Regions from separate parts of the Enterobacter cloacae complex sp. genome, predicted to be linked through region 3. Evidence: predicted binding sites of a transcription regulator. Region 3 holds the regulator's gene; each other region holds the start of a gene.

Region 1 (5,373 bases), 3.2 Mb from region 3:
TGGTCAGGCCGAGTGCAGGACACAGCTCTTCGCCCACCGCTTTCACCGCTTCATACAGGCCTGCATCTTCACCCGGGTGACCGGCAGCGGCCATCCAGTTCGCGGAAAGCTTGATGCGTTTAATATCACCAATCTGCGTGGCGGCAATGTTGGTCAGCGCTTCACCAACGGCCAGTCGCGCAGAGGCGGCGAAGTCCAGCAGCGCCACCGGCGTACGTTCGCCCAGCGCCATCGCTTCGCCGTAGTAGCTGTCGAGGCTCGCGGTGGTCACGGCGCAGTTAGCGACCGGGATCTGCCACGGGCCGACCATCTGATCGCGCGACACCATACCGGTTACGGTACGGTCGCCGATGGTGACCAGGAACGTTTTCTCTGCCACGGCCGGGAGGTGCAGTACGCGATTCACCGCGTCCGCAACGGTAATGCCCTGGCGGTCCAGCGCTTTGCCCGCCGCTTTGCGGGTGGTGACGTCGCGGGTCATCTTCGGCGTTTTGCCGAGCAGCACGTCCAGCGGCAGATCGATCGGCTGGTTGTCAAAGTGGGTATCGCTCAAGGAGAGGTGCTGCTCTTCGGTCGCTTCACCGATGACGGCATAGGGCGCGCGCTCGCGGCGGCACAGCTCGTCAAACAGCGGCAGCTGATCGGCGGCCACCGCCAGCACGTAGCGCTCCTGGGATTCGTTACACCAGATTTCCAGCGGGCTCATGCCCGGCTCGTCGCTCAGGATGTCGCGCAGGTTGAAACGGCCGCCGCGACCCCCGTCGCTCACCAGCTCCGGCATGGCGTTGGACAGGCCGCCCGCGCCCACGTCGTGGATGAACAGAATCGGGTTGGCGTCACCGAGCTGCCAGCAGCGGTCGATGACTTCCTGACAGCGACGCTCCATCTCCGGGTTGTCGCGCTGCACGGAGGCGAAATCGAGATCCGCATCAGACTGGCCGGAAGCCATAGACGAGGCTGCACCACCGCCCAGACCGATGTTCATGGCCGGACCGCCGAGCACGATCAGCTTCGCGCCGACGACGATCTCACCTTTCTGCACGTGATCGGCGCGAATGTTGCCGATCCCGCCCGCCAGCATGATCGGTTTGTGGTAGCCGCGCAGCTCTTCGCCGTTGTGGCTGTCCACTTTCTCTTCATAGGTACGGAAGTAGCCGTTCAGCGCCGGACGACCAAATTCGTTGTTGAATGCCGCGCCGCCCAGCGGGCCTTCGGTCATGATATCCAGCGCGGTCACGATGCGCTCTGGCTTGCCGAAATCTTCTTCCCACGGCTGTTCAAAGCCCGGGATACGCAGGTTGGAAACGGAGAAACCGACCAGACCCGCTTTTGGTTTAGCGCCGCGACCCGTTGCACCTTCGTCACGGATTTCACCGCCGGAACCGGTCGCCGCACCCGGCCACGGCGAGATTGCCGTCGGGTGGTTGTGGGTTTCCACTTTCATCAGGATATGCGCAGGCTCCTGATGGAAGTCATAACGCCCCGCTTCGCGGTCGGCGAAGAAGCGGCCCACCTCGGAACCTTCCATTACCGCGGCGTTGTCCTTATAGGCAGACAGCACATGGTCAGGGGTTTGCTCCATGGTGTTTTTGATCATTTTGAACAGCGACTTCGGCTGCAGTTCGCCGTCGATAATCCAGTCGGCGTTGAAAATCTTGTGACGGCAGTGCTCAGAGTTGGCCTGCGCGAACATATACAGTTCGATGTCGTTCGGGTTGCGGTTCAGCTTAACGAATGCATCCTGAAGGTAGTCAATTTCATCTTCTGCGAGTGCCAGACCCAGACGCAGGTTTGCGTCGATCAGCGCCTGACGCCCCTGCCCCAGCAGGTCTACGCTCTGTACCGGCGCAGGCTGATGGTGGGAAAACAGCTTCTGCGCCTCATCCAGAGAGGCAAACACGCTCTCCATCATGCGGTCGTGCAGCTCTGCCGCAACGGCCTGCCACTGCGCGTCGCTCAGGGTCGACGCTTCCACATAGTACGCTACGCCGCGCTCCAGACGGTTAATCTGGCTCAGGCCGCAGTTGTGGGCGATATCCGTTGCTTTGGAAGACCAGGGGGAGATGGTGCCCGGACGTGGCGTGGCAAGGATCAGTTTGCCGGTCGGCGTATGGCTGCTCAGGCTTGGGCCATATTTAAGCAGGCGTTCCAGCTGTACGCGCTCCTCTGCATTCAGAGGGGCATTCAGGTCAGCAAAATGGACATACTCAGCGTAAATATTGCTTACCGGAAGGTCGGCCGCCTGAAAACGTGCCAGCAGTTTGTTAATACGGAAGGCAGACAGTGCAGGCGAACCACGCAGAATTTCCATCATAAGTCTCTCGTCTTCGAAGCGCCGGGGCGCTTACAGTGTGCGCAAGGGGGGAAAACGGGCGTCATTATAGAGAATCCTGAGCGCCGACGAAACCGTTTGCGTCGAAATAAAATCATCCATTATGTTTAACAATAGATGTGACCTGTCTCTCTAATTGGTTGCCAACTGGCGCTACTTTGCGCAAAATGCCGCTCAATCAATGGCAAACCCTATTCATAACATGACTACAGCACACTGAGGCATCCGGCGTCGCAGAGAATTAACTAATTGAAAAAATTAAAGATTAATTATCTGCTCATCGGCATTGTTACGTTGCTGCTGGCAGTGGCCCTCTGGCCTTCTATCCCCTGGTTCGGCAAAGCCGAGAACCGTATCGCCGCCATTCAGGAGCGGGGGGAGCTGCGCGTCAGTACCCTCTCTTCCCCGCTTATTTATGACGATATCAACGGTAAAACCATTGGGCTTGATTACGAACTCGCACGGCTGTTTGCAGACTATCTGGGCGTAAAGCTGAAGGTCACCGTGCGACAAAACATTAACCAGCTGTTTGACGACCTGGATCATAACCGCGCCGATATCCTTGCCGCCGGACTGGTATACAACACCGAGCGGAGCAAAAACTATCAGCCGGGCCCAACCTATTATTCCGTGTCGCAGCAGGTGGTTTACCGTGTGGGTAGCCTGCGCCCGCGCTCGCTGGCCGACATCACCGACCAGCAGTTAACCATCGCCCCCGGCCACGTGGTGATTGACGATCTGCGGGAATTAAAAGAGAAAAAATACCCGAACCTCAGCTGGAAGGTTGACCCGAAACTGGGCACCAACGCATTGCTGGAGCAGGTGAAGGATAAAAAGCTGGCCTATACCATTGCTGATTCGGTAGCGATCAGCCTCTTCCAGCGCGTTCATCCTGAAATCGCCGTGGCGCTGGATGTGACCGACGAACAGCCGGTAACCTGGTTTACCCCGCTAGACGACGATCAGACCGTTTCTGCGGCCATGCTCGATTTCTTTAATTCCATCAATGAAGACGGCACCCTGGCGCGTCTGGAAGAGAAATATCTCGGTCACGGTGACGATTTTGATTACGTGGACACCCGCACCTTCCTGCGCGCCGTGGACAGCGTGCTGCCGGAGCTGCAACCGCTGTTTGAGAAATACGCACAGGAAATTGACTGGAAGCTGCTGGCGGCGATTTCCTACCAGGAATCACACTGGGATGCTCAGGCCACCTCCCCGACGGGCGTGCGCGGGTTGATGATGCTGACCAAAAATACCGCCCAGAGCCTCGGCATCAGCGACCGGACCGATGCGGAACAGAGCATCAGCGGCGGCGCGCAGTATTTGCAGGATATGATGGCAAAAGTGCCGGAGACGGTCCCGGAAGGGGAGCGGATCTGGTTTGCGCTGGCCGCCTATAACATGGGCTATGCGCATATGCTCGACGCGCGCGCGCTGACGGCGAAAACAAAAGGTAATCCGGACAGCTGGTCTGATGTAAAACAGCGCCTGCCGCTGCTTAGCCAGAAACAGTGGTATAAAAAACTGACGTACGGCTATGCGCGCGGACATGAAGCGTATGCCTACGTGGAGAATATTCGTAAATATCAGATAAGCCTGGTGGGGTATTTGCTGGAGAAAGAAAAAGAGGCAACCGAGGCACAACAGCTGGCTGAAAGCTATCCGGTGGTCGCACCGGACGAGCTTAATCACCCTGCGGCTTCAATTCTGCCTTTTGTTGCTTTTTCTGCTGCCGACGCATTCGAAAAAAGTCACTTAACAGACCCGAACATTCTGGTGCAAGTACCCCACCGATAGTTTTCACCTGGTGGTTCATCCCCGGATGCCCAAGCACGTCCATCAGCGAGCCGGCAGCACCCGTCTTTTCATCCCGCGCGCCAAATACCAGCGTGCCGATTCGGCTGTGCACCATTGCCCCGGAGCACATCACGCACGGTTCAAGGGTGACGTAGAGGGTGGTATCAAGCAGGCGATAGTTTTGCAGCACCAGTCCGCCCTGACGAAGCGCCATGATTTCAGCATGCGCGGTGGGATCGTGGCGGCCAATAGGACGGTTCCACCCTTCTCCAATCACCTGATTGTTATGGACCAGCACCGCGCCCACGGGCACTTCGCCCTCTTCCCAGGCGCGCTGAGCCAGCGCCAGCGCGTGGCGCATCCAGTATTCATGATTGTGTTCAGGGTTGGACAAGGGCTGATACTCCAGTCGAAAAGCGGGCGGCATTATACACAGCCGTTATAGATAAGACTATTCGAGTTGCTGAAGTTCACCCAGAGGCGTGACGCGCCAGCGGTGCTGGCAAAAATAGAGCAGCGGGTTGTCCTGCTTGCTGTCGCTGTAGCCGCTGTACAGACGCAGCGGCGTGCCGATGCGTTTTTCCAGCTGAACCACTTTTTCATGCCCCAGGCAGCGCATCGTCAGGACCCAACCGCCGTAGCCGCGTGAAATTTGCGTAGCGATAAGATTTACGCGCTGTAGCCAGGGGGTATCAAAATAGACCTGCTCTACCAGCGTCTGCGGGGAGCCGGTAATCAGCCAGATATCGGCGTCGTTGGCGTCGAGGTAGCTGGTGAGGCGCGCCTGTACCACGGGAAACGCGGCCACGTGCCCGCGAAACCAGTGGGCAAAATCCTGCTCAAGCTGCTTAAGACGCGCTTCGCTATGACCAAACGTACATCCCCAGAGCAGCAGGCTCATCGGCCAGCGCGCTGCACGGCCTTTCACCAGCAGCGCGATGCCAATAACGGGTAACAGGGGCAATACCAGCAGCGCGTTAAGGGGCTGGCGCCGCAGCAGGTAGCGCATAAACGTGCCGAACATATCCTGCTGGTGCAGCGTTCCATCCAGATCGAAAAAAACAACGCGACGCTCGTGATTGGCCAAACCTTACTCCTCTGGGTCGTTGAATCCTAACAGCCAGGTAAACAGGAACCCGGCGATCACCGCTACCAGATAGCCTAACAGATAGAGCATGACTTTTCCGGTCACGATGGTTAATGCCAGCGGTAAACCGGAGATCCCAAAGGTGATAACGGTC
Region 2 (5,373 bases), 2.3 Mb from region 3:
AGACGCCGTGCAATGCCCCCTTCCGCCATGATCGCCCCGGCAAGAATGAAGAACGGGATCGCCAGCAGCGTGAATTTGTTCACCCCGCTGGTGATCTGGATCATCAGCGCCTCCAGCGGCAGGTCAATCCACAGCGCGCCCGCGACGGCGCTCAGGCCCACGGCGAAGGCCACCGGCATCCCCAGCGCCAGCAAAATGGCGAGGGTGAATAACAAAATAAAAGCATCCATTGTTCACCCCTTAACTGTGGTTGCCGATCAGCACGACCGGACGGTTTTCCTGCGAGCCAAACAGCAGGCGTTCAAGCACAAACAGGATCAAAATCGCCGATCCGACAGGCAGCGGCAGATAGCTCTCGCCGGAGGTCAGGAGCGGAAACTCCGCCACCGGTTGCTCCCACAGCTCGACGCACAGCCAGTAGCTGTACCAGCACATCAGGCCAGAGATCAGCAGCATCAGCAGGTCCACCGTCCGCGCGCACAGCCTTTGCAGCGATACGGGCAGACGGTCGGTGAGCATGTTGACCGCAATATGCGATCCGGCGCGGTAGCTCACCGCCGCGCCGATAAAGGTAAACGTCACCATGCAGATAATGGCGACGGGCTCCGGCCAGGATTCGCCGCGGTTGAGCACGTAGCGTGAGAAGATACCGATGGGGATGACAATCGTCATCACCAGCAGCGAGACACCCGCCACCGCCATGGCGAGCAGGTACAGACGGTCCATCCACTTCAGGTAGAGTTCGGACATACGTACTCCGGATCACTGAACGTCGGCGATGGCTTTCATCAGATCCTGATGCTTGTCGCCATACTGCGCGCGCACCGGCTCTGTCGCCTTGATAAACACCGTTTTATCAATATCGTGGAACTGCACGCCGCCGGCCTTCATTTTCGCCAGCGCCTGGTCGTTATAGGCATTCCACAGCTTGCGCTGCTCTAACTGCGTTTCACGGGCCAGGGTCAGGATCTTCTGCTGCTCGTCAGCGCTCAGTTTGTCCCATTTCACTTTGGAGTAGAGCAGCATTTCCGGGGTGATGAAGTGGCCGCTCAGCGTGTAGTTTTTCGCAACCGGCATATAGTTGTGGGCGACAAAGGTTGGCGGGTTGTTCTCCGCACCGTCAATCACCCCGGTCTGCATGCCGCTGTACACCTCGCTGACGCCCATCGCGATTGCGTTCGCCCCCATCGCTTTCAGCGTGGCCAGCGCCACCGGGCTACCCTGCACGCGGATTTTCTTCCCTTTCAGATCGTCCGGCTTGACGATCGGCTCTTTGGTGATCAGGTTGCGGGTGCCGGAGTCCATCCAGCCGAGGAACACCAGACGCGATTTCGGGTTGGCGGTGAGCTTGTCGCCGATCTGCTTGCCGATATCCCCGTCGATCACCTTGTGCATGTGGTCCTCATCGCGGAACACGTAGGGCAGCGTAAACACTTCGATATCCGGCAGGATGGCGGCAACCGGCGCCATGGAGACGCGGATCATATCAATCGCCCCCATCTGCGCCTGCTCAATCATCTGCTTTTCATCCCCCAGCACGCCGCCGGGAAAGACCTTAATCTCCAGCTTGCCGTCGGTTTGTTGTTTGAGTTTTTCACCCATCTGCTGAACCGCCACCACGTTCGGGTAGCCTTCAGGATGCACATCGGCGGCTTTAATGGTTTGCGCGGAAACGGTGCAGGCAAAAGCAGACAGGCACAGAGCGGCCAGTAACGGCTTGAGGGTCGTTTTCATTCAGTCAACTCCAGGGTAGTGAGATAAGCGTTAAAACGGTGTTTTAGTTTTTGACGTTTAAAAATTAGACTACGGCTGGAAAAGGGAGGGTGAAGCGCCTCACAAAAGCGCGAAATTTTGAAACGATGGTTCGAAATTGTGATGGGTGCTTGTCGGGTGGCGGCTGCGCCTTACCCGACCTACTACACCCGTAGGCCCGTGCAAGCGAAGCGCCGCCGGGCATCAGGCCGCACCTACCCCTTACGAATCACATACCGGTACGGCAGGGTTTCCGTTTGCTGCGCCACCAGTTCGTGTTCCATAAAGGTACAAAAGCCGGGGATATCGCGGGTGGTGGCCGGATCGTCAGCGACGATCAGCAGCGTTTCGCCGCTCTGCATGTTACGTACGGTTTTACGCACCATCATTACCGGCTCCGGGCAACGGAGGCCCTGGGCGTCAAGCGTGTGGTCTGGGCTGGAAAACAGATCGGTCATTTTCTTCTCGTTCAGGTAAAAACGGCTGTAGTTTACGCCCCGCTATCGTCAATGCAAACCAGGTTAACGATTGCGTGAAAATTAGCCATTGCAAAGTGCGGTCAAAGCAGTATCATGCGGCGGCTTTATTGGGTTCCCTCACCCCAAATATTAATCAAAAAGGTACAATATGAACTCCTTTACACAATCGCAGCGCGTCAAAGCGTTGTTCTGGCTTTCGCTATTTCATTTGCTGGTGATCATCTCCAGTAACTATCTGGTACAGCTCCCTATCTCCATTTTTGGTTTCCATACCACCTGGGGCGCATTCAGTTTTCCGTTTATTTTCCTCGCGACCGATTTAACCGTGCGTATCTTTGGCGCACCGCTGGCGCGGCGGATTATTTTTGCGGTGATGATCCCGGCGCTGTTCGTCTCCTACGCCATCTCCTCCCTGTTTTACATGGGTAGCTGGCAGGGCGTTGAAGCGCTAACGCATTTCAACCTGTTCGTCGCGCGTATTGCCGCCGCCAGCTTTATGGCCTATGCCCTGGGGCAGATCCTCGATGTTCACGTCTTTAACCGCCTGCGTCAGAATCATCGCTGGTGGATGGCACCGACGGCGTCGACGCTGTTCGGTAACGTGAGCGATACGCTGGCCTTCTTCTTCATTGCCTTCTGGCGCAGCCCGGACGCCTTCATGGCAGAACACTGGATGGAAATTGCCCTTGTGGACTACGCCTTTAAGGTGCTTATCAGCCTGGTTTTCTTCCTGCCGATGTACGGCGTGCTGTTGAATATGCTGCTGAAAAGGCTGGCAGATAAATCTGAAATCGCCGCATTACAGGCAGGTTAAGGGTTCGCTTTATCAGTTGTGATAAGATGAACGAATGAGCCGCTATGGCCGTTTATCGAAAGGAAGAAGTCAATGCGCAATCTGGTTAAATATGTCGGGATTGGCCTGCTGGTTGTTGGCCTTGCAGCCTGTGATAACAGCGACACCAAAACGCCTGCTCAGGGCGCGTCAGCAGAAAGCAACGCCACCGGTCAGCCGGTGAGCCTGATGGATGGCAAACTCAGTTTCTCTCTGCCTGCGGATATGACCGATCAGAGCGGTAAGCTGGGCACCCAGGCGAACAACATGCACGTCTATTCCGATGCCACCGGCCAAAAAGCGGTCATTGTGATTGTCGGTGACGATACCAGCGAAGATCTGGGCGTGCTGGCCAAACGTCTGGAAGACCAGCAGCGCAGCCGCGACCCGCAGCTTCAGGTGGTCACCAATAAGTCGATTGAACTGAAAGGCCACACGCTGCAACAGCTGGACAGCATCATCTCCGCCAAAGGCCAGACCGCGTACTCCTCCGTGGTGCTCGGCAAGGTGGATAACAAACTGCTGACCATGCAGATCACCCTGCCGGCAGACAATCAGCAGAAAGCGCAGAGCGCCGCTGAAAACATCATTAACACTCTCGTGATCCAGTAATCGTTCACCGGGATACCGTGGCCTCCGTCGCTTGCGCCGGGGGCCATTTTTTTGGCACGACTTTCAGACTAACGCTCCAGACGAAGCACTTCCGGCGCACTACAATTAACGAGCCCCCCGGAAAAAGGAATTCTTATGACTGCCAGCCCGCCCGATAAAGCCGGACTTCATATTTTACTCAAACTCGCCTGCCTGGTGGTTATCCTTGCGGGTATCCACGCGGCAGCGGATATCATTGTTCAGCTTCTGCTGGCGCTGTTTTTCGCCATCGTCCTCAACCCGCTGGTGACATGGTTTTTACGCCGGGGCATCAGCCGCCCGGTCGCCATCACCATTGTGGTTATCGTAATGCTGATTGTGCTGACGGCGCTGTTCGGCGTGCTCGCCGCCTCGCTGAGTGAATTTTCCACTATGCTGCCGCAGTACAATAAAGAGCTGACGCGCAAGCTGGTCGATCTCCAGCGAATGATGCCGTTCGTTAATCTGCATATTTCACCGGAGCGAATGCTGCGCCGGATGGATTCCGAGAAGGTCATGACCTACGCCACCACGTTAATGACCGGGCTTTCCGGGGCGATGGCCAGCATTCTGCTGCTGGTGATGACGGTGGTGTTTATGCTGTTCGAAGTGCGCCACGTGCCGTATAAGCTGCGTTTTGCCCTGAACAATCCGCAGATCCACATTGCCGGCTTGCACCGCGCGCTGAAGGGCGTGTCCAAATATCTGGCGCTGAAAACCCTGCTTAGCCTGTGGACCGGCGTGATTGTCTGGCTGGGGCTGGTACTGCTGGACGTGCAGTTCGCGCTGATGTGGGGCGTGCTGGCGTTTTTACTGAACTACGTGCCCAATATCGGCGCGGTGCTTTCTGCCGTCCCGCCGATGATCCAGGCGTTCCTGTTTAACGGTTTTTATGAGTGCATGCTGGTGGGGGCGCTGTTCCTTGTCGTGCATATGGTACTGGGCAATATTCTCGAACCGCGCATGATGGGCCACCGCCTGGGCATGTCGACGATGGTGGTGTTTTTATCATTACTGATCTGGGGATGGCTCCTGGGACCGGTGGGCATGTTGCTCTCCGTACCGCTCACCAGCGTCTGTAAAATCTGGATGGAAACCACCAAAGGAGGCAGTAAACTCGCCATTCTGCTGGGGCCGGGTCGGCCAAAAAGCCGTTTGCCGGGATAACCGGGTGAGCAATGTGGCGCTTTAGATTATATTATGGGGGAAGCCCGCCCGATTGATTGCGAATTTATACAGAGCAATAACTTTGCCTTTGGCGGCATCAATACCTCGATAATCATTAAACGCTGGGCGTAACTATGTACCAGTTTGTACTGGGAAAGATCTCCACCCTTAGCGCGGACCCGCTGGCGTCAACGCTCGCAGACATGGCACCTCAGGGTGCGCGACACGCTTCCTGGCTTGCAGGCCGGACGCTGCTCGCCAGAACCTTATCCCCTTCTCCGCTTCCCGAGATAATCTACGGCGAGCAGGGGAAACCGGCCTTCGCTAACGGTCATCCGCTGTGGTTTAACCTGAGCCACTGCGGGGACGACATTGCCCTGCTGCTGAGCGATGAAGGTGAAGTTGGCTGCGATATTGAAGCGATTCGGCCGCGTTCGAACTGGCAGGCGCTGGCGAATGCCGTCTTCAGCCTTACCGAACATGCCGAGCTGGAACGAGAAGCGCCGGAAGAGC
Region 3 (5,373 bases):
CGTGATGACGCCAAAAACCGTCCGCTAAACTCTGCCCTGTCGCTCCTGCGGCAGGGTAAGTTCCTCTTTTGCATACCCTTTCAATTTGCTATTCTGTCCTTGTTGTCTGTAGGGTTATTGGCAACGTATAAAACAATAAGGAGAGAAGCAATGTCGTTCGAATTACCTGCACTACCGTATGCAAAAGACGCCCTGGCCCCGCACATTTCCGCGGAAACCCTGGAGTACCATTACGGCAAACATCACCAGACCTATGTCACCAACCTGAACAACCTGATTAAAGGCACCGATTTTGAAGGCAAAACGCTGGAAGAGATCGTGCGCAATTCAGACGGCGGCGTTTTCAACAATGCTGCTCAGGTGTGGAACCACACCTTCTACTGGCACTGCCTGGCACCGAATGCAGGCGGGGAACCTACCGGTGACCTGGCCGCAGCGATTAACACCGCGTTCGGCAGCTTCGCGGATTTCAAAGCGAAGTTTACTGACGCCGCCGTTAAAAACTTTGGCTCCGGCTGGACCTGGCTGGTGAAAGAGGCCGATGGCAAACTGGCTATCGTTTCCACCTCTAATGCGGGTACGCCGCTGACCACCAGCGCAACGCCGCTGATGACCGTGGACGTATGGGAACACGCCTATTACATTGATTATCGTAATGCGCGCCCGAACTACCTGGAGCACTTCTGGGCACTGGTTAACTGGGAATTTGTTGCGAAGAACTTCGCCGCGTAAGGGACACGCAGAAGGGGCAACCCTTCTGCGTTTTTGTTTATTCCGCCGTACACACCGCTTCTGGCTGTTTACGCCCGGACATCAGCACCAGCAGCAGGCCGAGTGCGGCAATGATCGCCCCCATCACCGGCACAAAGCTGTAACCTAAACCACCGGAAATCACCGCCCCGCCCGCAGCGGCTCCCAGCGCATTGCCCAGGTTAAACGCACCGATATTCACGGACGATGAGAGCCCCGGCGCCTCATGCGCAACACGCATCACGCGCATCTGCAACGGCGGCACCACGGCAAAGGTTGCGGCGCCCCACACCAACATGGCAACCGCGGCGCCCACTTCGTTACGCGCCAGCCACGGGATCGCCACCATGATGACGATCAGCAGCGTTAAGAAGCCTTTCAGCGTCCCACTCACGGAGCGGTCGGCAAATTTGCCGCCGAGATAGTTGCCAATCGAGAACCCGACACCAATCAGCACCAGCATCGCGGTAACAAAGAGTGGCGTTGCATGGGTAATGTCGTGCAGCACCGGGGAGATATAGGTGTAGAGCGTAAACATCGCCCCCGCCCCCAGTACCGTGGTGAGCAGCGCGGAAAGCACCTGGGGACGCATCAGCACCGCCAGCTCTTTACGTACTTCCGGACGTTCTCCCGCACTTCCTTTCGGCAGTGAGAAGAACAGCGCGACCATCGCGACCACGCCCAGTCCGGCGGTTGCGAGGAAAGACATACGCCAGCCGATAGCTTCTCCCAGCCAGGTGGCGGCGGGAACACCGCCGATATTGGCGATGGTCAGCCCCATAAACATGGTGGCTACCGCGCTGGCCTGCTTATGTTTTGGCACCACGCTGGCGGCAACAACCGAGCCCAGCCCGAAGAAGGCGCCATGGTTCAGGCTGGTCAGAATACGGGAAAGCATCAGGGTGGTGTAATCCGGCGAAATCGCGGAAAGCACGTTGCCCAGGGTGAAAATCGCCATCAGGAAAATCAGCGCATTGCGGCGCGCGCGGTGCGAAAGCAGCAGCGTCATCAGCGGCGCGCCCACCATCACGCCGATCGCGTAGGCGCTAATCAACATACCGGCCGCAGGGATAGAGACATCCACGCCCCGGGCGATAACAGGCAATAACCCCATCGGGGAGAATTCAGTGGTGCCAATCCCAAAGGCGCCAATCGCCAGGGCCAGCAGGGGAAAATTGATTTTCATGAATAAACTCCGGATACCGTGCCGTTACCCGGCACAGAATTAAGAAGTCAAAAGCATGACATCAATCACAAAAAATGAGAAGTTAACATTTTGGCAAAAGATTTTTGCCGGAAAGATAACAATAGCGGCAAGCGAGGGAGAAAATTCTCCCTCCATCTAAATCAGTGCAGCGCAGCGGTTAAACCACCCGCAACAATCAGGGCAAGAACAACAATGGTGGTAAACAGCGAAAACTTCAGATCGGTACTCATCAATTTTTCTCCTTTTATTCACCCTACGAAAAGTGAGCCTGCTCATTTTTACACAGTTCAGGTCAAAAATCTTCCAGGATTTAAGCGGATATCCACTTTACCTCTTCCCCTTTTCATCAAGATAGGACAAAATTCCACGCTAAATTTATTAGCGTACCGGCCACTGACCCCCTCCTGACGTCCTGTGTCGTTTTCCCGGCGTGTCGCAACTCAAGATTGCGTAATAAGGGTGAGAGAAGGCAAACGTTTACCTTCAATGGTTTCAGGAGCTTAGGATATGGTCTGGAGTGACATTTAATGGCAACAATTAAAGACGTAGCAAAACGCGCAAACGTTTCCACCACAACCGTATCACATGTTATTAACAAAACGCGTTTTGTCGCTGAAGAGACGCGCAATGCCGTCTGGGCAGCGATCAAAGAACTTCACTACTCGCCTAGTGCGGTCGCGCGTAGCCTGAAGGTTAATCACACCAAATCGATTGGCCTGCTGGCCACCAGCAGTGAAGCGGCCTACTTTGCTGAAATTATCGAAGCCGTTGAAAAAAACTGCTTCCAGAAGGGCTATACCCTGATTCTGGGCAACGCGTGGAACAACATTGAGAAACAGCGCGCTTATCTGTCGATGATGGCGCAAAAGCGCGTCGACGGCCTGCTGGTGATGTGTTCTGAATACCCAGAGTCGGTCCTTTCCATGCTGGAAGAGTATCGCCACATTCCGATGGTGGTGATGGACTGGGGCGAAGCGCGCGCCGACTTCACCGACTCCGTTATCGATAACGCTTTTGAAGGCGGCTACATGGCGGGGCGTTACCTGGTGGAACGCGGTCACCGTGAAATTGGCGTGATCCCGGGCCCGCTGGAGCGTAACACCGGTGCTGGCCGCCTGGCCGGTTTCATGAAGGCGATGGAAGAGGCGCTGATTACCGTGCCGGAAAACTGGATTGTTCAGGGCGATTTCGAGCCGGAGTCGGGCTATCGCGCCATGCAGCAGATCGTCTCCCAGCCGCATCGCCCTACCGCTGTGTTCTGCGGCGGCGATATCATGGCCATGGGCGCCCTCTGTGCGGCAGATGAACTCGGCCTGCGCGTCCCGCAGGATATCTCGGTGATCGGCTATGATAACGTGCGCAACGCCCGCTTCTTTACGCCGGCGCTGACCACCATTCACCAGCCGAAAGATTCGCTGGGTGAAACCGCCTTCAATATGCTGATGGACAGGATCGTCAACAAGCGTGAACAGTCCCAGTCCATTGAAGTGCACCCGCGCCTGATTGAACGCCGTTCCGTTGCGGACGGTCCGTTCCGCGACTACCGTCGTTAATCCTTTTACGGGGCCAGCTACGCTGGTCCCCGTAACCACTCCCGGTTCAGCGTTTCGCTGTCTCCCAAATAATCCAGCAGCCAGGCCATGGCGGGCGATACGTCGTTTTGCTGCCACGTCAGACAGCACGCGGCGTCCGGGAAGGGATTTTCCAGCGTCAGAGCCACCCACTCCCCCGCGTCAATGCGCGGACGCGCAAAATGCACCGGCACCATGCCAACGCACAGCCCCGCGCTCAGGCAGGTGGCTGACGACTCCCAGTCCGGCGCGACCACGCGGCGCTGATTATCCAGCAGCCAGGTAATGCGCTTCGGCAGCGAACGGGACGTATCTTCCAGCACCAGCGAGGGCCAGTTGCGTAAGGTGTCATCGCTCAGCGGCCCTTCCAGCGCCGCCAGCGGATGATCGCGCGCGACCACGCAGGTCCAGCTCAGCATGCCCATGTCGCGAAACGCGTAGCGCCCCCCAACCGGGATCGCCTGGGTGGCGCCAATCGCCATCTCTGCCCTGCCGTCCGCCAGCGCATCCCAGACGCCGTTAAACACCTCCTGTGAAACGCGCAGTTCGACGTCGGAGAAATGACGATAGAAATCGACGATCATCTGCCGGGTGCGTTCCGGCTTAACGATGTTATCCACCGCGATGGAAAGATGACCGCGCCAGCCGTTGGCGATCTGCTGGCACTGCTCGCGGGTGATCTGCATTTTTTTGATAACAGACCGCCCCTCTTTCAAAAACCACGCGCCGGCCGGCGTGAGCTCCACGTCGCGATGGCGCCGCTCAAACAGCGGGACCGCCAGCCACGCTTCCAGCTGACGCACCGTATAGCTGATGGCCGAGGGAACGCGATGCAGCTCCTGGGCGGCACCGGTAAAGCTGCCGTTACGCGCCACGGCATCGACCACTTCAAGAGAATAATCTGACCACATCTTTTGCCTGCAAAATTTTTGAATTCACCCGCCAAATATTAGCGTTTCACAAGCTGCTTTGCACCTCCTACACTCTGCGCCAACGTACACCTGCCTCCTCAGGAGAATAAACAGTGCAACCCAGGAAAGGATTTTTAGTCTGGCTCGGCGGCTTAAGCGTGCTGGGCTTTTTGGCGACCGATATGTATCTGCCCGCGTTCGCCGCGATGCAGGAAGATTTGCAAACCCCTGCCGCCGCCATCAGCGCCAGCCTGAGTTTGTTCCTCGCAGGCTTTGCCTTGGCGCAACTGCTCTGGGGGCCGCTCTCGGATCGTTTTGGCCGTAAACCCGTCCTGTTGCTGGGACTGGCAATTTTTGCCGTAGGCTGTCTGGGCATGCTGTGGGTCCGCGATGCCGCCTGGCTCCTCGTGCTGCGCTTCATCCAGGCCGTCGGCGTCTGTGCCGCAGCGGTCACCTGGCAGGCGCTGGTAACCGATTATTATCCGGCTTCGCGCACTAACCGCATTTTCGCCACCATTATGCCGCTGGTCGGCCTGTCGCCGGCGCTCGCCCCGCTGCTGGGCAGCTGGATCCTGGCGCATTTCGACTGGCAGGCCATTTTCGCCACGCTGTTTGCCATCACGCTGGTGCTGATGCTGCCCGCGTTCGGGCTCAAGCCTGCGCGTAAAAAAGAGACGCATCCGGACGCGCAGCCAGTGACCTTTACCTCCTTACTGCGGGCAAAAGCCTATCGCGGTAACGTGCTGATTTATGCCGCCTGCTCTGCCAGCTTCTTTGCCTGGCTGACCGGTTCGCCGTTCATTCTGCATGACATGGGCTACAGCCCGGCGGCTATCGGCCTGAGCTACGTTCCACAGACCATCGCCTTCCTGGTGGGTGGCTATGGCTGTCGCGCCGCACTGCAAAAATGGGAAGGCCAACAGATGCTGCCCTG
Region 4 (5,373 bases), 3.5 Mb from region 3:
ACCAGCGCGGCAGGCAGAATGGTGAAGATTGCAAACCATTCGAAGCGTGGGGTGTAGAAGGTTGGCAGCGCGAACCAGTGCGCCTCGGAAATCGGCGTAGTATCCACAACGCCCATCACGAAGGAGAGCGCGTAGCCCGCCAGCACGCCGATCAGGATCGGGATAATCGCCATAAAGCCGCGGAACAGCACGGAGCCGAACACCGTCACGCCCAGCGTCACCAGCGAGATAATAATGGTTTTAGAATCCGGTGACTGACCATCCGCCGGCAGCAGGCCGGCCATGTTCGCCGCCACGCCAGCAAGCTCCAGGCCGATGACGGCAACGATAGCGCCCATCGCCGCAGGCGGGAACATCACGTCCAGCCAGCCGGTGCCTGCTTTCTTCACGATGAAGGAGACCAGGCAGAACAGGACGCCGCACATGATAAAGCCGCCCAGCGCGACCTCATAACCCAGCGGCAACAGCAGCAGTACCGGAGAAATAAAGGCGAAGCTCGACCCGAGATAGGCCGGAATTTTGCCTTTACAGATAAAGAGGTAAAGCAGCGTACCGACGCCGTTGAACAGCAGCACGGTAGCCGGGTTAATGTGAAACAGGATTGGCACCAGCACGGTTGCGCCAAACATGGCGAACAGGTGCTGCAAACTAAGCGGGATTGTCTGTAAAAGCGGCGGTCTTTCACTCACCCCGATAGCACGGCGCGTCATAGTGTTTTCCTCTGAGTGTTATTGTTGGTTTTTATTCAAAAAAAAGCCGACTATCAAAGTCGGCTTCTTTATCGTTATTCGATTATTTAGTACCAAAAATCTTATCGCCGGCATCGCCAAGTCCCGGGATGATGTACCCGTGCTCGTTCAGTCCCTGGTCGACAGACGCGGTATACAGTTCAACGTCCGGGTGCGCTTTTTCCAGCGCCGCAATACCTTCCGGCGCTGCAACCAGGACCAGCACCTTAATGCTGCTGCATCCGGCTTTTTTCAGCAGGTCGATGGTGGCGATCATCGAACCACCGGTCGCCAGCATCGGGTCAACCACCAGCGCCATACGCTCGTCGATGTTAGAGACCAGCTTCTGGAAGTACGGGACCGGCTCAAGGGTCTCTTCGTCACGGTAGATACCCACCACGCTGATACGCGCGCTTGGCACGTGCTCCAGTACGCCTTCCATCATGCCCAGACCCGCACGCAGGATTGGCACCACGGTAATTTTTTTACCTTTGATCTGCTCAACCTGTACCGGACCGTTCCAGCCTTCGATGGTCACTTTTTCCGTTTCCAGATCGGAGGTTGCTTCGTAGGTCAGCAGGCTGCCCACTTCAGAAGCCAGTTCGCGAAAACGCTTCGTGCTGATGTCATGCTCACGCATCAGGCCCAACTTGTGTTTAACGAGTGGGTGTTTCACTTCCACAATCTTCATTCTCTTTCTCCTCTGAGGTGGCATCCGCAAAAAAATCGCGGGATTATACCGCTTTTTTCCGATTGCGCCATACCCAACTTGCTTGACGTATATCAATCAAAAACAAAAAAGCCGGAGGCAGGGCTCCGGCTTGGGTGCGGGATCTTGCCCGGTGGCGCTGCGCTTACGCGGGCCTACGTGTATTGTAGGTCGGGTAAGCGTGAGCGCCACCCGACAATTAGAGGTTATCGCCGTTGCTGGCAATCACCTGCTTATACCAGTCGAACGACTTCTTCTTGCTGCGGTTCAGCGTGCCGTTCCCTTCGTTATCTTTATCGACAAAGATAAAGCCGTAGCGTTTTTTCATTTCACCCGTTCCGGCAGAGACCAGGTCGATACAGCCCCACGGGGTATAGCCCATCAGATCCACGCCATCTTCCACCACCGCTTTTTTCATCTCGCGGATGTGTGCAGACAGATAATCAATGCGGTACTGGTCGTTTACCGTGCCGTCGCTCTCCTGCACGTCGATCGCGCCAAAGCCGTTTTCAACAATGAACAGCGGGAGCTGATAGTGATCCCAGAACCAGTTCAGAGAGTAGCGCAGCCCGACAGGGTCAATCTGCCAGCCCCAGTCGGATTTCTGCACGTACGGGTTAGAGACCAGACTCTTGCTCTCGTCGTAATCCAGCGCCGGGTTATCTGCCGTCGCTTTGGTGGCGAAAGACATGTAGTAGCTGAACCCGATGTAATCCACGCAGCCCTGCGTCAGCGCGGCCTTATCTTCTTCGGTGATATCCAGCGCGAAGCCGCGACGTTCAAAGTAGTTGAGCAGATGCTGCGGATACTTGCCGCGCACGTGCACGTCGGTGAACCAGTAGCGGCGATGCATGGCGTTCATCGCCATCATCATGTCGTCCGGCGCGCAGGTCAGCGGGTAGATGGGACACATGGCAATCATGCAGCCGATTTGCAGCGACGGGTTGATCTCGCGGCCCGCCTTCACCGCCAGGGCGCTGGCCACCAGCTCATAGTGCGCCGCCTGGAACATGACCGGCTCGCGGTCTTCACCCGGCGCATATTTCAGCCCGGAGTTGGTGAACGGCGCAAAGTCTTCGTGGAAGTTTGCCTGGTTGTTGATCTCGTTAAAGGTCATCCAGTACTTCACCTTGTGCTGGTAACGCTCAAAAACGACCTTCGCGAAGCGCACGAAGAAGTCGATCAGCTTACGGTTGCGCCAGCCGCCGTATTCCGTTACCAGGTGGAAAGGCATCTCGAAGTGGGAAAGCGTGATAACCGGTTCGATGCCGTACTTCAGGCACTCGTCAAACAGGTCATCGTAGAATTTGAGTCCTGCTTCGTTCGGCTCCAGCTCGTCGCCTTTCGGGAAGATACGCGTCCAGGCGATGGAGGTGCGGAAGCATTTGAACCCCATCTCGGCAAAGAGTTTGATGTCTTCTTTATAACGGTGGTAGAAATCGATGGCTTCGTGGTTTGGGTAATTTTTCCCCTCCAGCACGCCGTTGGTGATTTCACGCGGCACGCCGTGGGCGCCCGCGGTCATGACGTCGGCAACGCTTACCCCCTTGCCGCCCTCTTTCCAGCCGCCTTCAAGCTGGTGCGCCGCAACGGCTCCACCCCACAGAAAACCTGCTTTAAATCCAGACATTTGCTTTCCCTCATTCTGCGTTATTTTCTGCAAAAACAGTTACAGAAACCGGTTTCAGTTTGATGATGTGCAAAGGGGAAAGCCGTTGCAAGCAGATCGCAGAAACCGGTTTCATTTTCGTGAACAGAGTCAAGTTTGTCGCCCTTTACAGGCCTTTGAGAAAAAAAGATCTTCGCGCCGAGAATAGGCTCGCAAACGTTTGCCTGGACTGTTAGAATTGCGCCGATTTTTCTTACTAGCTATGCAATCGCGTGGGGACTTGAGCCGTGACCAACAAAACTTCTCTCAGCTACAAAGATGCCGGTGTTGATATTGACGCAGGTAATGCGCTGGTTGACCGAATCAAAGGTGTGGTGAAAAAAACCCGCCGCCCGGAAGTGATGGGTGGCCTGGGTGGATTCGGCGCACTGTGCGCGCTGCCGCAAAAATATCGTGAACCTGTGCTGGTCTCGGGTACGGATGGTGTAGGGACAAAACTGCGTCTGGCGATGGATCTTAAGCGACACGATACGATCGGTATCGATCTGGTGGCGATGTGCGTCAACGACCTGGTGGTACAGGGCGCTGAGCCGCTGTTCTTCCTGGATTACTACGCGACCGGCAAGCTGGACGTGGACACCGCAGCCAGCGTCATTAACGGCATCGCCGAAGGCTGTCTGCAATCCGGCTGTGCGCTGGTCGGCGGTGAAACCGCTGAAATGCCCGGCATGTATCACGGTGAAGATTATGACGTCGCAGGCTTCTGCGTTGGCGTGGTAGAAAAATCAGAAATTATCGACGGCAGCAAAGTGGCTGACGGCGATGTGCTGGTTGCGCTGGCCTCCAGCGGCCCGCACTCTAACGGCTACTCTCTGGTACGTAAAATCCTCGAAGTGAGCGGTTGCGACCCGCTGACCACCGAGCTGGACGGCAAACCGCTGGCCGATCACCTGCTGGCCCCGACCCGCATCTACGTGAAAAACGTACTGGCGCTGATTGAGAACGTCGACGTTCACGCTATCGCTCACCTGACCGGCGGCGGCTTCTGGGAAAATATTCCGCGCGTGCTGCCGGACAATACCCAGGCGGTAATCGACGCCTCCTCATGGCAGTGGCCGTCCGTCTTCAACTGGCTGCAAACCGCCGGCAACGTGAGCTCGCACGAAATGTACCGCACCTTTAACTGCGGCGTGGGCATGGTTATCGCCCTGCCGGCAAGCGAAGCGGATAAAGCGGTTAAGCTGCTGACAGAAAAAGGTGAAAACGCGTGGAAAATCGGTACGATTAAAGCGTCCGATTCCGAACAGCGTGTGGTCATTGAATGAAAAACATCGTGGTGCTTATTTCCGGCAACGGAAGCAATTTGCAGGCAATCATAGATGCCTGCAAACAGAAGAAAATCAATGGCACCATTCGGGCAGTATTCAGCAACAAGGCCGATGCATTCGGCCTTGAGCGCGCGCGGGAAGCCAATATCCCCGCGCACGCGCTGGAAGCCAGTCAGTTCGCGGGCCGTGAAGCGTTTGACCGCGAACTGGTGCAGGAAATTGACGCCTACGCACCCGACGTCGTGGTGCTGGCAGGCTACATGCGCATCCTGAGTCAGGCTTTTGTTGAACACTACGCCGGTCGGCTGCTCAATATTCACCCTTCCCTGCTGCCAAAATATCCCGGCCTGCACACCCATCGTCAGGTGCTGGAGAACGGCGATGAGGAGCACGGTACCTCCGTGCATTTCGTCACCGACGAGCTGGACGGCGGTCCGGTGATTTTGCAGGCGAAAGTACCGGTCTTTGACGGCGACAATGAAGACGACGTGACCGAACGCGTACAGACGCAGGAGCACGCCATTTATCCCCTGGTGGTAAGCTGGTTTGTCGATGGACGCCTGGAGATGCGCAACGGCGCAGCCTGGCTGGACGGCGTGAAGTTGCCCCCGCAGGGTTATGCGGCCGAAGAGTAGTCTGTTTGAATTGCCCGGCGGCGCTTCGCTTTCACGGGCCTACGCTCCCGTAGGTCGTGGTAAGCGCAGCGCCACCCGATCCCCCTCCCCCAACCCTCTAAAATCCCCAACAAAAAAAATAACTGTCATACTTTTCTGGCACTGTTGGACATATCGTGGAAATGCTCGCCATAATAAGGACGAGACGGATTTACCACGTCCTGTGATTGAACTGGAGTGTGAGCTGTAATGGGTCAGGAAAAGTTATACATTGAGAAAGAGCTAAGCTGGTTAGCATTCAACGAACGTGTACTTCAGGAAGCGGCCGATAAAAGCAACCCGCTGATTGAGCGCATGCGTTTTTTAGGCATCTATTCCAACAATC

The links. Region 3 encodes PurR, which represses purine synthesis genes. Its sites were predicted from a motif close to CANGCAAACGTTTGCNTG; they were not measured.
Region 1: purL (phosphoribosylformylglycinamidine synthase) is a predicted target of PurR. The motif match lies at 2,400-2,417, and genes of this name have one in related genera.
Region 2: tusA (sulfurtransferase TusA) is a predicted target of PurR. The motif match lies at 2,270-2,287, and genes of this name have one in related genera.
Region 4: purM (phosphoribosylformylglycinamidine cyclo-ligase) is a predicted target of PurR. The motif match lies at 3,256-3,273, and genes of this name have one in related genera.

What each region holds. Positions count from the first base shown of each region.
Region 1 covers NZ_LT991957.1:795,519-800,891, forward strand. The annotation lists gene purL (phosphoribosylformylglycinamidine synthase) at 1-2,314, opposite strand, end outside; gene mltF (membrane-bound lytic murein transglycosylase MltF) at 2,582-4,132, shown strand; gene tadA (tRNA adenosine(34) deaminase TadA) at 4,020-4,559, opposite strand; gene yfhb (phosphatidylglycerophosphatase C) at 4,584-5,219, opposite strand; gene DBR02_RS04160 (PTS transporter subunit EIIC) at 5,223-5,373, opposite strand, start outside.
Region 2 covers NZ_LT991957.1:1,794,563-1,799,935, forward strand. The annotation lists gene DBR02_RS09105 (TRAP transporter large permease) at 1-230, opposite strand, end outside; gene DBR02_RS09110 (TRAP transporter small permease) at 241-750, opposite strand; gene DBR02_RS09115 (TRAP transporter substrate-binding protein) at 763-1,734, opposite strand; gene tusA (sulfurtransferase TusA) at 1,968-2,210, opposite strand; gene DBR02_RS09125 (7-cyano-7-deazaguanine/7-aminomethyl-7-deazaguanine transporter) at 2,380-3,045, shown strand; gene DBR02_RS09130 (DcrB family lipoprotein) at 3,118-3,675, shown strand; gene DBR02_RS09135 (AI-2E family transporter) at 3,811-4,860, shown strand; partial or broken gene DBR02_RS26970 (beta-ketoacyl-ACP synthase) at 4,861-4,992, shown strand; gene acpT (4'-phosphopantetheinyl transferase AcpT) at 4,995-5,373, shown strand, end outside.
Region 3 covers NZ_LT991957.1:4,045,471-4,050,843, reverse strand. The annotation lists gene DBR02_RS19975 (C40 family peptidase) at 1-28, shown strand, start outside; gene sodB (superoxide dismutase [Fe]) at 151-732, shown strand; gene DBR02_RS19965 (MFS transporter) at 770-1,936, opposite strand; gene cydH (cytochrome bd-I oxidase subunit CydH) at 2,098-2,187, opposite strand; gene purR (HTH-type transcriptional repressor PurR) at 2,485-3,510, shown strand; gene punR (DNA-binding transcriptional activator PunR) at 3,528-4,439, opposite strand; gene punC (purine nucleoside transporter PunC) at 4,553-5,373, shown strand, end outside.
Region 4 covers NZ_LT991957.1:507,839-513,211, forward strand. The annotation lists gene uraA (uracil permease) at 1-710, opposite strand, end outside; gene upp (uracil phosphoribosyltransferase) at 793-1,419, opposite strand; gene DBR02_RS02410 (6-phospho-beta-glucosidase) at 1,637-3,067, opposite strand; gene purM (phosphoribosylformylglycinamidine cyclo-ligase) at 3,334-4,371, shown strand; gene purN (phosphoribosylglycinamide formyltransferase) at 4,368-5,009, shown strand; gene ppk1 (polyphosphate kinase 1) at 5,238-5,373, shown strand, end outside.